Regions from separate parts of the Mesorhizobium sp. M0106 genome, predicted to be linked through region 2. Evidence: predicted binding sites of a transcription regulator. Region 2 holds the regulator's gene; the other holds the start of a gene.
The links. The regulator LexA, encoded in region 2, represses DNA repair genes until DNA is damaged. The targets are predictions, from matches to a motif close to TGTTCNNNNTGTGTTCNG.
Positions count from the first base shown of each region.

Region 1: a site for LexA is predicted at 4,579-4,596, ahead of dnaE (DNA polymerase III subunit alpha). Genes of this name have one in related genera too.

Region 1 is NZ_JAMYUA010000020.1:3,309-10,650, reverse strand. Features, by position in the region: gene NKJ55_RS19770 (YaiI/YqxD family protein) at 1-6, opposite strand, end outside; gene gfa (S-(hydroxymethyl)glutathione synthase) at 73-642, opposite strand; gene NKJ55_RS19760 (hypothetical protein) at 663-935, opposite strand; gene NKJ55_RS19755 (S-(hydroxymethyl)glutathione dehydrogenase/class III alcohol dehydrogenase) at 932-2,059, opposite strand; gene NKJ55_RS19750 (acetyl-CoA carboxylase biotin carboxylase subunit) at 2,273-4,285, shown strand; gene dnaE (DNA polymerase III subunit alpha) at 4,860-7,342, shown strand, end outside.
Region 2 is NZ_JAMYUA010000003.1:179,715-188,366, forward strand. Features, by position in the region: gene gltX (glutamate--tRNA ligase) at 1-502, opposite strand, end outside; gene NKJ55_RS04400 (ComEC/Rec2 family competence protein) at 599-3,064, shown strand; gene lexA (transcriptional repressor LexA) at 3,058-3,792, opposite strand; gene kynU (kynureninase) at 4,239-5,486, shown strand; gene NKJ55_RS04415 (hormone-sensitive lipase) at 5,585-6,415, shown strand; gene NKJ55_RS04420 (molybdopterin molybdotransferase MoeA) at 6,423-7,628, opposite strand; gene moaC (cyclic pyranopterin monophosphate synthase MoaC) at 7,628-8,134, opposite strand; gene trpC (indole-3-glycerol phosphate synthase TrpC) at 8,137-8,652, opposite strand, start outside.

The DNA of each region.
Region 1 (7,342 bases), on a different contig from region 2:
GGGCATCGTTGTTCCAAATGTGAAAGAGCCGGGCGGCGTCGCCCGGCTCGATCGATGATAGTCGAGCGGCTACTAGGCCGGCAACGCGCCGGATCTCTTGGCCGTCCAGGTGGCGATATAGTCCATCAGTCCTGGATTGAGGCAATCATAAGGTTCGAGCCCGATCGACTTCAGCTGTGACCTTATGCCGTCCATGCGGCTCGGATCGACACCGGATTCGATGATCGAGGAGACAAAGGCGGTGAAGCCCGGCGGCGACCAGCCGTCTTCCTGGAAGCGTTCCGGATGAATGAAGGACAGCCCCTTGAAAGCGTGGTCGCGCTCGACCGGGCCGTGCATGTGGACGCCGCAGCCGGTGCAGGCATGGCGCAGGATCAGCGCGCCCGGATCGACGATCTTCAGCTTGTCGCCGTTTTCGGTCACCGTCACGTCGTTTGTACCGGCAACCGCCACGACCGAGAACAGCGCGCCTTCCGGCTTCCAGCATTTGGTGCAGCCGCAGGCATGGTTGTGGGCGATCTGGCCCTTGACCTTCACCTTGACCGGGTTGCTGGTGCAGGCGCAGACCAGCGTGCCGCCGGCAAAATCGGCCTTTTCCCGTGGCAGTCCATTGTCGATTTTAGGATGCAGTTTTTCCGGCATTTTTGTCTCCTCCCTTGGTTCTATGCTGGTTCCGTTTCGATTACCGCTTCATTCTCCATACGGTGTTCTTGCTTGACGCGCTCTACCACCTTGAGCGCCTTACTCAGATATGTATCGCGCACGAGAAACGATATTTCTTCTCTGCCGCGGTCGATCTCATCGAGGTCGATGCGAACGCGGTTGTTATTCCTAAGCGCTACCCAAAGATGTTCGCCGAATTGCCAGCTCTGCATACTGAGCGACTCGCTGAAATTCGGATATCGGATCCGAACCCGGATCAGTACCTCCTTCAATAGACTACCACGCTCCTGATCGACTTGCCTTCATGCATCAGGTCAAAGCCCTTGTTGATGTCCTCGAGCTTCAGCGTGTGGGTGATCATCGGATCGATCTCGATCTTGCCGGCCATGTACCAGTCGACGATCTTCGGCACGTCGGTGCGGCCGCGCGCGCCGCCAAAGGCGGTGCCCATCCAGGTGCGGCCGGTGACGAGCTGGAACGGCCGCGTCGAGATCTCCTGGCCGGCGCCGGCAACGCCGATGACGACCGACTTGCCCCAGCCGCGATGCGACGCTTCCAGCGCCTGCCGCATGACTTTGGTGTTGCCGGTGCAGTCGAACGTGTAGTCGGCGCCGCCGATCTGGTCGGCGCCGCGCTTGGTCATGTTGACGAGATGAGCCACGACATCGCCGTCGATCTCCTTCGGATTGACGAAATGCGTCATGCCGAATTTCTCGCCCCATTCCTTCTTGTCGTTGTTCAGGTCGACGCCGATGATCATGTCGGCGCCGGCAAGGCGCAGGCCCTGGATGACGTTGAGGCCGATGCCGCCGAGGCCGAAGACGACCGCGGTCGCGCCTTGCTCGACCTTGGCCGTGTTGATGACAGCGCCGATGCCGGTGGTGACGCCGCAGCCGATGTAGCAGATCTTGTCGAACGGGGCGTCGGCATTGACCTTGGCCACCGCGATCTCGGGCAGCACGGTGAAGTTGGAGAAGGTCGAGCAGCCCATATAGTGGAACAGCCTGTCCTTGCCGATCGAGAAGCGCGAGGTGCCGTCGGGCATCAAGCCCTGTCCCTGCGTGGCGCGGATGGCGGTGCACAGATTGGTCTTGCGCGACAGGCAGGACGGGCACTGCCGGCATTCCGGCGTATAGAGCGGGATGACATGGTCGCCCTTCCTGACCGAGGTGACGCCCTTGCCGACGTCGACGACGATGCCGGCGCCCTCATGGCCGAGGATCGCCGGAAACAGGCCTTCCGGGTCGGCGCCCGACAGCGTGAACTCGTCGGTGTGGCAGATGCCGGTTGCCTTGATCTCGACCAGCACCTCGCCATCGCGGGGGCCTTCGAGGTCGACCTCCATGATCTGCAGCGGCTTTCCGGCGGCAACGGCGACAGCGGCGCGCGTTTTCATCAGGCAATCCTCCCAAGGCAGTCTGCAATTCAGGTTAGATTTAACTTACCATTCAGCTCTGCGCTATGCACGAAGCGACGTTCTGACCCCGGATTTTCGTCAGCGCCCGCCGATTTGCATGCGGGATAGGCTCCGACTTTGCCTTGACCGGCCCCCTGAAGCCCATAAAACGGGAGGCCCGTAAAAGAAGGGCAGCCGAGGGACGAGGCCTGCATGTTCACAAAGATCCTGGTCGCCAACCGTGGCGAGATCGCCTGCCGCGTGATCAAGACGGCGCGCAAGATGGGCATCGCCACCGTCGCGGTCCATTCCGACGCCGACCGCGACGCCGTGCATGTCGAAATGGCCGACGAGGCGGTGCATATCGGGCCTTCGCCGGCTGCGCAAAGTTATCTGGTCGCGGAAAAGATCATCGCCGCCTGCAAGGCCACAGGAGCAGAGGCCGTGCATCCCGGCTACGGTTTCCTGTCCGAGCGGGCATCCTTCTGCGAAGCGCTGGAGCAGGAAGGCATCGTCTTCATCGGCCCGAAGCCCAAGGCCATCAAGGCGATGGGCGACAAGATCGAATCGAAGAAGTTCGCCAATGCGGCCAAGGTGTCGACGGTGCCCGGCTGGCTCGGCGTCGTCGAAAACGCCGCCCATGCCGAAAGAATAGCCGGCGAAATCGGCTATCCCGTGATGATCAAGGCTTCAGCCGGCGGCGGCGGCAAGGGCATGCGCATCGCCTCGAGCAAGGCAGAGGTGCGCGACGGCTTCGACCGGGCGCGGTCGGAGGCGAAAAGCTCGTTCGGCGATGACCGCGTCTTCATCGAAAAATTCATCGTCGATCCGCGCCATATCGAAATCCAGGTGCTCGCCGACGCGCATGGCAACACGCTCTATCTCGGCGAGCGCGAATGCTCGATCCAGCGCCGCAACCAGAAGGTCGTGGAGGAGGCGCCGTCCCCCTTCCTCGACGCCAAGACCCGCAAAGCCATGGGCGAGCAGTCGGTGGCGCTGGCCAAGGCCGTCGACTACCAGAGCGCCGGCACGGTCGAGTTCATCGTCGACAGCGACAAGAACTTCTATTTCCTGGAAATGAACACGCGGCTGCAGGTCGAGCATCCGGTGACGGAACTTGTCACCGGCATCGACCTGGTCGAGCAGATGATCCGCGTGGCGGCCGGCGAAAAGCTCGCCATCAAGCAGAGCGACGTCAAGCTGAACGGCTGGGCGGTGGAAAGCCGCCTCTATGCCGAAGACCCCTATCGCAACTTTCTGCCGTCGATCGGCAGGCTGACGAAATACCGGCCGCCGGAAGAGGGAAAATTCGGCGAAATCGTCATCCGCAACGATACCGGCGTTACCGAAGGCTCGGAAATCTCGATGTTCTACGACCCGATGGTCGCCAAGCTGTGCACCTGGGCGCCGACACGGCTGGCGGCGATAGACGCGATATCGGAAGCGCTGGACAGTTTCGTCGTCGACGGCATCGAGCACAACATACCGTTCCTGGCGGCGCTGATGCAGCATCCGCGCTGGCGGGAAGGGCGGCTATCGACGGCGTTCATCGCCGAGGAATATCCCGACGGCTTCGCGCCCATTGTGCCGAACAGCGAAGAAAACGCGGTGCTGGCCGCGATCGCAACCGCGGTCGAACTGCTGCGCCGCGACCGACTCGACCGGCTGGGCGGGCGGCTGGCGCCGCATTCGGGCGCCTTGAAACGCGATTGGGTGGTGAAGATCGGCCGGGATTATCTTTCGGTTGCCATCGTCGAAGGCATGATTTCCATTCCGATCGAGCTTGACCTCACAATCGACGGCGGCAAACCGCTGACGGTGGCATCCGACTGGCGGCCGGGCGATCTCATCTGGCGCGGCACGGTCGGCGGCCGCAAGGTCGCGGCGCAAGTCAGGCCGGTGCTGAACGGGTTCCGCATCGCCTGGAAAGGCATCTCGGTGACAGCCCGCGCCATGCTGCCGCGCACCGCCGAACTCGAAAGGCTGATGCCGGAAAAAGTGGCGCCGGATACCTCGAAGATGCTGCTATGCCCGATGCCCGGCCTCGTCGTGTCGATTGCCGTTGCCGAGGGGCAGGAGGTCAAGGCCGGCGAGACGCTGGCCGTGGTCGAGGCGATGAAGATGGAAAACGTGCTGCGCGCCGAGCGCGACCTCATCGTCTCGAAGCTCAACGCCAAGCCCGGCGACAGCCTTGCCGTCGATGCTGTGATCATGGAATTCGCGTGAGGTTGGACCCGCCCTCGACGCTCTGTCTGAAGTTGGCGGGACAGCGCGCCCCTCTGTCCTGCCGGACATCTCCCCCTAAAGTGTCCCTAAAGTGGGGAGATTGGCAGCTTCGGGGCCTAGCTCGCTCCTGCAACGTTGGAAATTGGCGAAAGCCGAGATGATGGCCAATCTCCCCCCTCATGGGGGAGATGTCCGGCAGGACAGAGGAGGGCGCGAAGGAACGCGACCTGCAATCCTCTGGATACGCCCTCGGGAGACGGACAACTCGAATTTTTCCCCGTCGCGCCGTATTTTGTTCTTGCTTTGTGCCGGCAGCTATGCTATTAATTTGGCTATGGTGCTAATCGGCTCCAACGACCCGCCCGCCGAGGCGGGTTTTGTTTGTAGCCTGAGGTTGGCGGGACAGCGCCCCTCTCTGTCCTGCCGGACATCTCCCCCACAAGGGGGGAAATTGGCAGCTTCGGCGGTTGCTCTAAACCTCCAAAGCTCTAATCACTAGCGCTGGACTCGTGCTACCCGGCGCTCGACAATACAACTTCATCGACTGAGTCCCTTCAGGCGGCGCGAAAAAACCATGGCGGATGAAAGACTTCCACGCGATCCCTTGCTGCGCGAGGCCTATGCAAAGGCGTCGCGGGCGGAGGCGGCGGCGCGTCGATTCATTCATCTGCGCGTGCATTCGGCCTATTCGCTGCTCGAAGGTGCCTTGCAGCTCGGCAAGATCGTCGGCCATGCGGTGCAGGACGAATGCCCGGCAATCGCCGTCACCGACACCAACAATCTGTTCGGCGCGCTGGAATTCGCCCAGAAGGCGGTAAAGGATGGCATCCAGCCGATCATCGGCTGCCAGATCGACCTCGCCTTTTCCGGCGAGGCGAGCGACAGCCAGCGCGACCGCAGGCGGCAAGGACCGGAGATGCGGCCGGTCGTCCTGATCGCCGCAACCGAGGCCGGCTACGGCAATCTGGTCAGGCTGGTCAGCCGCGTCTACCTCGAGACACCGCCCGGCGAAGCGGTGCATCTGACGAGCGAGATGCTGCAGGGCCACACCGACGGATTGATCTGCCTTACGGGCGGGCCGCGCGGTCCGATCGGCACTGCCTTGAAACAGGATCGCCGCGAACTCGCCGAGACCCGGCTCTCGGCGCTCAAGAGCCTGTTCGGCGACCGGCTCTATGTCGAGCTTGAGCGCGTGTCCGGCTATGACCGCGCCATCGAGCAGTCGTCGGTCGATCTCGCCTACCGCCACGATCTGCCGCTGGTTGCCACCAACGAGGCGTTTTTCTTCTCTCGTCAAGACTATGAGGCGCATGACGCCCTGATCGCCATCGCCGAAGGTTCCGTGGTTGCGGCCGACAATCGCCGCCGCCTTTCGCCCGACCACTTCCTGAGAGGCCAGGCCGATATGGCGAGGCTGTTCGCCGACCTGCCGGAAGCAATCGACAACACCGTCGAGATCGCGCTGCGCTGCTCGTATTACCCGAAGACCCGCAATCCGATTCTGCCGCGCTTTGCCGGCCGCGATGTCGCCGACGCCGATGCTGCGGTCAAGGCGGAGGCGCAGGAGCTTGCCAGGCAGGCGCATGAAGGGCTAGAGGCGCGGCTGGCGGCGCACGGCCCGACGCCGGGCTACACGGTCGAGCAATATCGCGAAAGGCTGGATTTCGAGCTCGGCGTCATCGAGAAGATGAAATATCCGGGCTATTTCCTGATCGTTGCCGACTTCATCAAATGGGCCAAGGCACAAGGGATTCCGGTGGGCCCGGGCCGCGGTTCGGGTGCCGGCTCGCTGGTCGCCTATGCCACGACCATCACCGACATCGACCCACTGCGTTTTTCGCTGCTGTTCGAGCGCTTCCTCAATCCCGACCGCGTGTCGATGCCCGACTTCGACATCGACTTCTGCCAGGACCGGCGCGAGGAAGTCATCCGCTACGTCCAGCAGAAATACGGCCGCGACCAGGTTGGCCAGATCATCACCTTCGGCACGCTGCAGGCGCGCGCGGTGCTGCGCGACGTCGGCCGCGTGCTGCAGATGCCTTACGGGCAGGTCGACAAGCTGAGCAAGATGGTGCCGTCGAACCCGGCCAATCCGGTCAAGCTCGCCGACGCCATCGCCAACGAGCCGCGCTTTGCCGAAGAGGCGGAGCGTGAGCCGATCGTGCAGACGCTGCTCGATACGGCGCAGAAACTGGAAGGTCTTTATCGGCACGCCTCGACGCACGCCGCCGGCATCGTCATCGGCGACCGGCCGCTGTCGGAGCTGGTGCCGATGTACCGCGATCCGCGCTCGGACATGCCGGTCACGCAGTTCAACATGAAATATGTCGAGCAGGCCGGGCTGGTGAAATTCGACTTCCTTGGCCTGAAGACGCTGACGGTGCTGGACAGGGCCGTCAAGCTGATCCGCCGCCGCGGCATCGAGATCGATCTTGCCCACATTCCGCTCGACGACCCCGAAACCTACGCCATGCTGTCGCGCGGCGAAGTGGTCGGCGTGTTCCAGGTGGAAAGTGCCGGCATGCGCAAGGCGCTGATCGGCATGCGGCCCGACTGTATCGAGGACATTATCGCGCTGGTCGCGCTCTACCGGCCGGGGCCGATGGAGAACATACCGACCTACAACGCCAGAAAGCACGGCGAGGAGGAGATGGCGTCGATCCACCCGAAGATCGACCATCTCGTCAAGGAGACGCAAGGCGTCATCGTCTACCAGGAACAGGTGATGCAGATCGCGCAGGAGCTCTCCGGCTATTCGCTGGGCGAAGCCGATCTGCTGCGCCGCGCCATGGGCAAGAAGATCCGCGCCGAGATGGACAAGCAGCGCGAGCGCTTTGTTTCGGGCGCGGTCGAGCGCGGCGTCGGCAAGCCGCAAGCCGACTTCATCTTCGACCTGCTGGCGAAGTTTGCCGACTACGGTTTCAACAAATCGCATGCCGCCGCCTATGCCGTCGTCTCCTACCAGACCGCCTATCTGAAGGCGCATTACCCCGTCGAATTCCTGGCGGCATCGATGACGCTCGACATGGGCAATACGGACAAGCTCGCCGATTTCCG
Region 2 (8,652 bases):
TGTTGGGAAAGCGCACGTCGCCCTGGACGCGGTCATGCACCACCGTCTCGCCGTCTGTCGGCGCCTTGATGCGGATCGCCCCCTTGGCGCCGGGCGGCGCCTCCGACGGGTCGCGGTCGCGCCAGCGTCCATCATAGCGGGGAGGCAGCCCCTTGGCCCGTGCGCTCTCGCGCATTGCCTCTAGCTCGGCAGGCGTCGCATAACAATAATAGGCCTTGCCCATACGAACGAGCTCCTCGGCCACCTCGCGATGGCGCGGCGCACGCTCGAACTGCGACACCGGCTCGCCGTCCCATGTCAGGCCAAGCCAGGAAAGCCCGTCGAGAATGGCCGCGCTTGCCGCATCGGTGGAGCGCTCGCGGTCGGTGTCCTCGATGCGCAGCAGCATCGTGCCGCCTGTGTGCTTGGCATACAGCCAGTTGAACAGCGCCGTCCGCGCGCCGCCGATGTGCAGGTAGCCGGTGGGCGAGGGGGCAAAACGGGTGACGACCTTATCGGGCATGGAACTCTCAGGCGGGCGAAGGAAGTGGGTTTGCGGACTTTCGCGCGTTGCGCGTTCATGTAGCATAGGAGGTCGAGGGCGCAAGGGGCAGACCCGATGGCTGTGCGAGGCCGTGGTACGGGCGAGGGCGAGGACGTTGGCAGCGGCGTCAGCGAACGCTTGCTGTTTGCCGCTCCCCCGCCTGTCCTGCCGGCACCGGCATTGCTACCTGCTCCGCGCTTCGATGCTCCGTCGCTGCCGGCCAGCGACCGAGCAGCGGTTCTCGTGCCCGCGGGCGAGCCCATCGTACGCCTGCCCAGGCGTTTCCGCCTCCCGTCACCGTCCCGTATCCGCAACAGCGTAACCACGGCAGCCGGCCTGGAACTTGACCGCGGCATTGCCTTCCTGCTGGTGCCGGTGTTCCTCGCATGCGGGGTGGTCGTATATTTCGGGCTGTCGGTGGAGCCGGCCTTTCCACAGCCGATCGCAATCGCGCTCCTCGCGGCCCTTTGTGCCGTCGTCTCGCGGTCATGGCCCAGGACGCGCCTGTGCTTCATGGTGGCGCTGCTCTGCGCGCTTGGCGTACTTGCCGCCAAGTTCGAGACATGGCGTGTCGGAATGCATATGCTCGGCTCCGAAATCTCGACGCGGCTGACGGGTCGCGTCGTATCGTACGAGCCCATGGCAAGCGGCCGCATCAGGCTGACAATCGATGTGATCTCAACGGCCAGGCCGACACTGCGCTACATGCCGGAACGGGTCCGCGTTTCGGCGATGAAGATACCGGCTGAGCTGACCGCCGGTTCCGAGATCACCGGCTATGTGCGGCTGCTGCCGCCGACCGGCCCGGTGCGGCCCGACAGCTATGATTTCTCCTTCGACAGCTATTTCGCCGGTATCGGCGGCAGCGGCTTTTTTCTCGGCAATCCGAAAGTCGTGTCGTCGGGCAGCATGCCGCTTGGCGCGCAGCTTTCTTCCGCGATCGAAGACGCGCGCGAATCCATCGCCGACCATATCCGCAGCCGCATCGGCGGTGCCGAGGGCGAGATTGCTGCTGCGCTGATCGTCGGCGTGCGCGCCGGCATTCCCGAGGAGATCAACGAAGCGATGCGGCGCACCGGCATCTACCACATCATCTCCATCTCGGGGCTACATATGGCGTTGGTCGCCGGCACCATCATGGCGCTGCTGCGGGGTGCCTTTGCGCTGTTTCCCGATTTCTCATCGCGACGGCCGGTCAAGAAATATGCCGCGGCCGCCGCGCTTTTTTCGATTGCGGCCTACCTCGTCTTTTCCGGCATTGTCGTGGCGGCCGAACGCAGCTTCATCATGCTGGCGGTGATGCTTATCGCCGTGCTGTTCGACCGGGCCGCGCTCACCATGCGCAACCTGGCGATCTCGGCCATCGCGGTCATCCTGGTGTCGCCGCACGAGGTGGTCGGTCCGAGTTTCCAGATGTCCTTCGCCGCGACGGCGGCCCTTGTCGGCGCCTATGCAGGCTGGTCCGATTACCGCGCCGGCAGGGCCACCATGCCGCCGCCGCGGCTGTCGCCGCTACGCTTTGCCACTCGAAAGGTCCTGCTGGGCATGTGCGGTCTGGCGATGACCTCGATCATTGCAGGGAGCGCCACGGCGCTTTTCGCCATATGGCATTTCCAGCGCGTGGCGCCGCTCAGCCTGTTCGCCAATCTGGCCATCATGCCCATCGTCTCACTGGTCGTCATGCCCTTCGCCGTTCTCAGCGCGCTGGCGATGCCGTTCGGTGCGGATGGCCCTTTCCTCTATGTCATGGGCAAGGGGCTGACGGCGATGATCGCCCTGTCCGGGTGGATCTCGGAGCGCTCGCCGATCGATGCGGTCGGGCTGATTTCGCTGAGATCCGTCCTTCTGGTGACGATCGCCCTCGTCATTGCCAGCATGGCGACGACCTGGTTGCGGCTGGCGGCACTTCCTTTTGCGCTCGCCGGCTTGCTGACGACAACGCAGACACGCATACCCGACGTATTGGTCTCGGAGGACGCACGGCTGGTCGCGCTGCCGATCGGCAGCGGTGAACTCGCGGTCAACCGGGCACGCCCGAATGAGTTCACCATCGACAACTGGAAACGCGCGCTCACATCAGAGACTATCGTCGCGCCGGAAACACCTGCAAAGAACGACCCGCAATTCGACATTGCCGATCCGGCCGACCTACCGCCGGGCATGCCGTTCATTTGCACGGACGGCCTCTGCCTTGCCAGGCATCCATCCGGCGCGATCATCGCGCAAGCCAAGGACCGCGATACTGCGCGGCCAGCCTGCGCCTTTGCCAGCTTGATCGTCATCGACGACGCCACCGCGCATAACCCCTGCTACTACGACCGGCTGGTCCTCGTCGTCACCAAACGGCAACTGGCGCGCGCGGGAAGTGCCGCCGTCTACTTCGATCCACAAGCGGCAACGCGCGCCGAAATCCGTTTCGCGGTCGAAAAATCATACCGGCCCTGGCACGTGCAGCGGAAATTTTCACGCGCGGCACGGGGCCTGCCACCATACCGCAGGGCCGACAACCCCAAAGCCGGCGCCAAGGGCGGGGCTCAGTAGCGGCGGATCAGTCCGACGAGCTTGCCCTGCACCTTGACCCTGTCTGGTCCGAAGATGCGCGTCTCGTAGGCCGGATTGGCGGCTTCCAGGGCGATCGAGGCGCCCTTGCGGCGGAACCGCTTCAGCGTCGCTTCCTCCTCGTCGACCAGTGCCACCACGATCTCACCGGGGCTCGCCGTATCGGCATTGCGGATGATCACCGTGTCGCCGTCGAAAATGCCGGCCTCGATCATCGAATCGCCTTTGACCTCGAGCGCATAATGCTCGCCGCCCATGATCATATCCGGCGGCACCGAAATCGAATGCGTCTGGTGCTGGATGGCGTCGATCGGCACACCGGCGGCGATGCGGCCCATCACCGGGATCGAAACGGCGGCGACGACATCGTCGTCATTTCCGGCTGCGGGCACGCGCGACGATGTCGGCTTGCCTTGCCGAGGACCGCCTTGCCCAAGACTGCCCTGGATGACACTCGGCGAGAACTTGCGTGCCGCATTGAGGCCGGGGGCGATCGAGTCAGGCAGGCGCAGCACCTCCAGCGCACGGGCCCGGTTGGGCAAACGGCGAATGAAGCCGCGCTCCTCCAGCGCCGTAATCAGCCGGTGGATTCCGGATTTGGAAGCCAGGTCGAGCGCTTCCTTCATCTCGTCGAAGGAAGGCGGGATACCGCTTTCCTTCAACCTTTCGTGGATGAACATAAGCAGTTCGTGTTGTTTGCGTGTCAGCATAGCGACCCCCAACAGAATCAGAAAAACAAACCCAGAACAAACACTATCTGTTCCAGTTGTGTTCCGCAACTGTTTAAAGTTTAATGAATGCGTTAAGGCTCGGGAAACAAACGACGTCCCTACCGGGGTACCGTATTTTCACCGCCGCGAGCCTCATCGCCTTGATTCTGCTTTCGTTTGCGCCCTTCTGGCTTCCCGGAGGCCACATTGACATCGGCCGTCGGTCGGCAAAGGGCACGGAAGTGAACCCCTATCGACTGTGCGGTTTGGTCGATGCACCGTGAACGAAACGAACTCAAAACGCCAACCTCGGGTTAAGTCCCCGGTTTCCACCGCCTGGTCAGGCTGCTTCTCGCCGGTGGAGCCTTGCTGCGCGCAACCAGGGAATGGAAGAACAGTCGACGCGTGTCGGGCGTTGCGTTGGATCTTGGGGGAGCAGACAAATCATGACAGGAATTCCCGATCTCGTGGCCATAAAGGCGATGGATGCCGCGGATCCGCTGCGCGCGATGCGCGACCGCTTTGTATTGCCGCAAGGAGTGGTCTATCTCGACGGCAATTCGCTAGGAGCTGCTTCACGTGCCGCTTTCGATGAACTGCGCAAGGCCGCGACCGAAGAATGGTCGCATGATCTCATCCGCGCATGGAACACGGCCGGCTGGTTCAACATGCCGCTTGAACTTGGCGACCAGCTCGGGCGCCTGATCGGTGCCGCGGCCGGCCAGACGGTGGTCTGCGACACGACATCGGTCAACATCTACAAGCTGCTGCACGCCGCCATGGCCATGCGACCGGAGCGGCAGGTCATCGTCGCCGAGGGCGATAGTTTTCCGACGGACCTCTACATGGCTGAGGGTGTGGTTTCGACGCGAAAAGATACGCTGCTGCGCCTCTCGGGGGTCGACGCGCCGAGCATCGAAGAGCTGATCGACGAACGCACCGCCGTGGTGCTGGTCAACCACGTCAACTACAAGTCGGGCGAACTGCGCGACATGCCGGCGCTGACGCGCAGGGCTCAGGAAGCCGGGGCGATGATCGTCTGGGATCTCTGCCACACCGCCGGCGCGATGCCAGTCGAGCTCGACAAGGCAAACGCCGATTTTGCCGTTGGCTGCACCTACAAATATCTGAATGGCGGCCCGGGCGCGCCTGCCTTCATCTATGCGGCTGAGCGGCATCTTTCCGACATCCAGCAGCCGCTCACCGGCTGGTGGGGCCATGCACGGCCCTTCGCCTTCGAGCCAGGCTATGCGGCCGGCACCGGCATCCGCCGGTTTCTGTGCGGCACCCAGCCGGTGCTGTCGATGCGCACGCTGAAGGGCGCGCTCGACATCTGGAACGATGTCGACATGACGGCGGTGCGCAAGAAGAGCATCGCGCTGGCGGATCTGTTCATCGAGCTTGTCGAGGCAAAGTGCGGCACTTACGGGCTCACGCTCGAAAGCACGCGCGATGGGGAAAAACGCGGCAGCCAGATTTCATTCATGCATGAGCATGGCTACCAGGTCATGCGCGCGCTGATCGAACGTGGCGTGATCGGCGATTTTCGCGCGCCATCGACCATGCGCTTCGGCTTCACCCCGCTCTATGTTGGCTATGCCGATGTCTGGCAGGCCGTCAAAGTGCTTGAGGACATCCTGCGCACCGGTGCGTGGAGGGATGCGCGCTTCGCCATCAAAGCAGCTGTCACTTGAGATTGATGCGAGAGCTGGAATCGTGAGGCTGGCGACGACGCGCGCCGCGCGATGCTCACGGCTACGTTGCAAGGCCATATTGCCAGGGAGGGCGCAGGGTGTTCGAACGTCACATTGCCGATTGGGACAACGCCTATGCCAACGGCGCCAACATAGCCGGCAGCGATCGCTGGCCGGCGGCCTGGATCGAGCCCGCGCGGGTTTTCCGCGACGTGCTTTCGACCGAGGGCAGGGCGCGGCTCGACATGGCCTATGGCGACAACCCATGCAACCGGCTCGATCTTTTCCTGCCGGCCATCAAGCCTAAGGGACTCGTGGTGTTCGTTCATGGCGGCTACTGGATGGAATTCGACAAGAATTTCTGGTCGCATCTTGCCGCTGGCCCTGTTGATCGCGGCTATGCGGTGGCGATGCCGTCCTACACGCTCTGTCCGCAGATACGCATCGGCGGCATCGTCAAGGAAGTCGGCGCGGCGATCGGCAAGGCGGCGGCGATCGTTGCAGGGCCGCTGATGCTGACCGGGCACTCGGCCGGCGGCCATCTTGTTAGCCGGATGGTTACGGCGACGACGCCGCTGGCGCCCGAAGTCGTCCGGCGCGTTCGTCATGTGGTGTCGATCTCGGGGGTGCACGATTTGCGCCCGATCATGCGCACCGGCATGAATGAGACGCTGGCGATCGATGAGGCCGAGGCGCAGGCCGAAAGTCCGGTGCTGCTGCGCCCGATGGACAAGGCCCGCCTGACCTGCTGGGCCGGCGGCGGCGAGCGCGCCGAATTCCTGCGTCAGAGCGCGTTGCTGGCCAACATCTGGATCGGCCTGGGTTCCGCGACCAGCTCGGTGGTCGAACCTGACCGGCATCATTTCAACATCATCGACGGTTTGGCCGATCCAGACCATCCGCTGACCCGGACCTTGATTTCGGAGTGAGGCAGGTTCAGCGTAGCATCAGCACGTCGCAGGGGGAGCCCGCCGCCGCGGCAGGAGCGAACGGCGTGCGAACGATCAGCCCGTCGGCATCGGCCAGCATTTTCAGCATCGAGGAGTCCTGGATGCCGAACGGCGTCGCCACGAGCGTACCGGCGTCATCTATGACAACAGCCCGCACATAATCTTGCCTGAGATCGTTGGCCGGCATGGCGGCACCGAGCCGTGCCCGACGTATATCCTGCTGAAAGGCGCGGCCGCCGAGCCGCGCCAGCAGCGGCTTCAGGAAGAGCTGAGTGCAGACCAGGCTTGCCACCGGATTGCCGGGCAGGCCGATGCAGCGAATGTCTCCCAGCCGCCCGAACATCAGCGGCTTGCCCGGCCGCATGGCGATCTTCCAGAAATCGAGCGTCATGCCTTGCCCGGTCAGTACGTCATGAACGAAGTCGTGGTCACCGACCGAGGCACCGCCCAGCGTGACGATGACGTTCGCGCCAGCCTTCACGGCCTTTTCAACCAGCGCAGCGATCGCCTCCCTGCGGTCCGGCGCGATGCCAAGGTCGAGCGCGCGCGCACCGACCGACTGTGCGGCAGCGGCGACACCATAGGCGTTAGAGGAGATGATCTGGTCGGGGCCAAGATCGCTGCCCGGCGGCAGCAATTCGTCGCCGGTGGCGATGATGGCGACCAGCGGCCGTTTGACCACGCGCACCTCGGGGTGATTGGCCGATGCCGCCAGCGACAAGGCCGCCGGGTCGAGCAGGCGGCCTTTGGGCAGCAGGACATCGCTCTTGGCGAAATCGAGCCCGAGGCGGCGGATGTTGCGCCCCTGCACCGTCGGTTCCGTCACTTCGACGCTGCCGCCACCGAGATCGCGGACGTTCTCCTGGATGACGATAGTGTCGGCGCCTTCGGGAAGCGGCGCGCCAGTAAAGATGCGCACGGCCTGCCGCTGCTGCACCGTTCCGGCAAAGCCGCGTCCGGCCGGCGCCATGCCGACCACCGAAAGCTTTGCCGGTACGGACGCGATATCGGCCGCCCGCACGGCATAGCCGTCCATGGCGGAGGCGTTGAACGGCGGCTGGGTGCGGAGCGCCACAACCGGCTCCGCCAGCACGCGGTCGGCGGCATCCAGCAGTGCGACGCGTTCGTCCGGCAGCGCTGCTGCGCCGTCCAGCAGGCGCTCGAGCGCCTCGGCAACTGGGACCAGCGCCATTATCGGCCTGCCTCGGTGGCCCCGTCTCCGGTGATCTTGTAGTCGCCGGATTTGCCGCCGGTCTTTTCAACCAGCCTGATGCCGGAGATGACCATGGCGCGGTCGACCGCCTTGGCCATGTCGTAGATGGTCAGGCAAGCGACCGAGACGGCACTCAGAGCCTCCATCTCAACGCCGGTCTTGCCGGTGACGCGGGTCAATGCTGTCACCTTCAGGCCGGGCAGCGCGGCGTCCGCCTCGATATCGACAGATATCCTGGTCAGCAGCAGCGGATGGCAAAGCGGGATCAGTTCATGCGTCTTCTTGGCCGCCATGATGCCGGCAATGCGCGCGGTGCCCAGCACGTCGCCCTTCTTGGCGTCGCCGGCGAGGATCATGTCCAGCGTCTCGGGCCGCATCGCGACAAAACCTTCTGCGACTGCCGTGCGCACCGTCTCAGCCTTGTCGCCGACATCGACCATGTTGGCTTCGCCCTGCGCGCCAAGATGGGTGAGGGCGGCCGCCATCCTCAAACGACCTCTGCCGGCGCCTTGCCCGTCAACAGCAGGCGCGTTGCCGCGGCCACGTCCTGCTGGCGCATCAGGCTCTCGCCGACCAGGAAAGTCGCAATGCCGCTCTGCTCCAGCCGACGGCAATCGTCGCGCGAAAAGATACCGCTCTCGCTGACCAGATGGCGGTCGGCCGGCACCATCGCTACCAGCCGCTCCGAGGTCTGTAGGCTGGCTTCGAAGGTCCGGAGATTGCGGTTGTTGATTCCGATCAGCCGCGACGACAGCTGCAGCGCGCGTTCCATTTCAGCCTCGTCATGCACTTCGACCAGCGCGTCCATGCCGAGCCCGAACGCTGTCGCTTCGAGTTCTCTTGCCAACGCGTCGTCGACGCTGGCCATGATGATCAGGATGGCATCGGCGCCCCATGCCCTGGCCTCGTAGACCTGATAGGGGTCAAACAGGAAATCCTTGCGCAATGCAGGCAGCTCGACGGCAGCGCGCGCAGTGGTGAGGAATTCGGGCGCGCCTTGGAA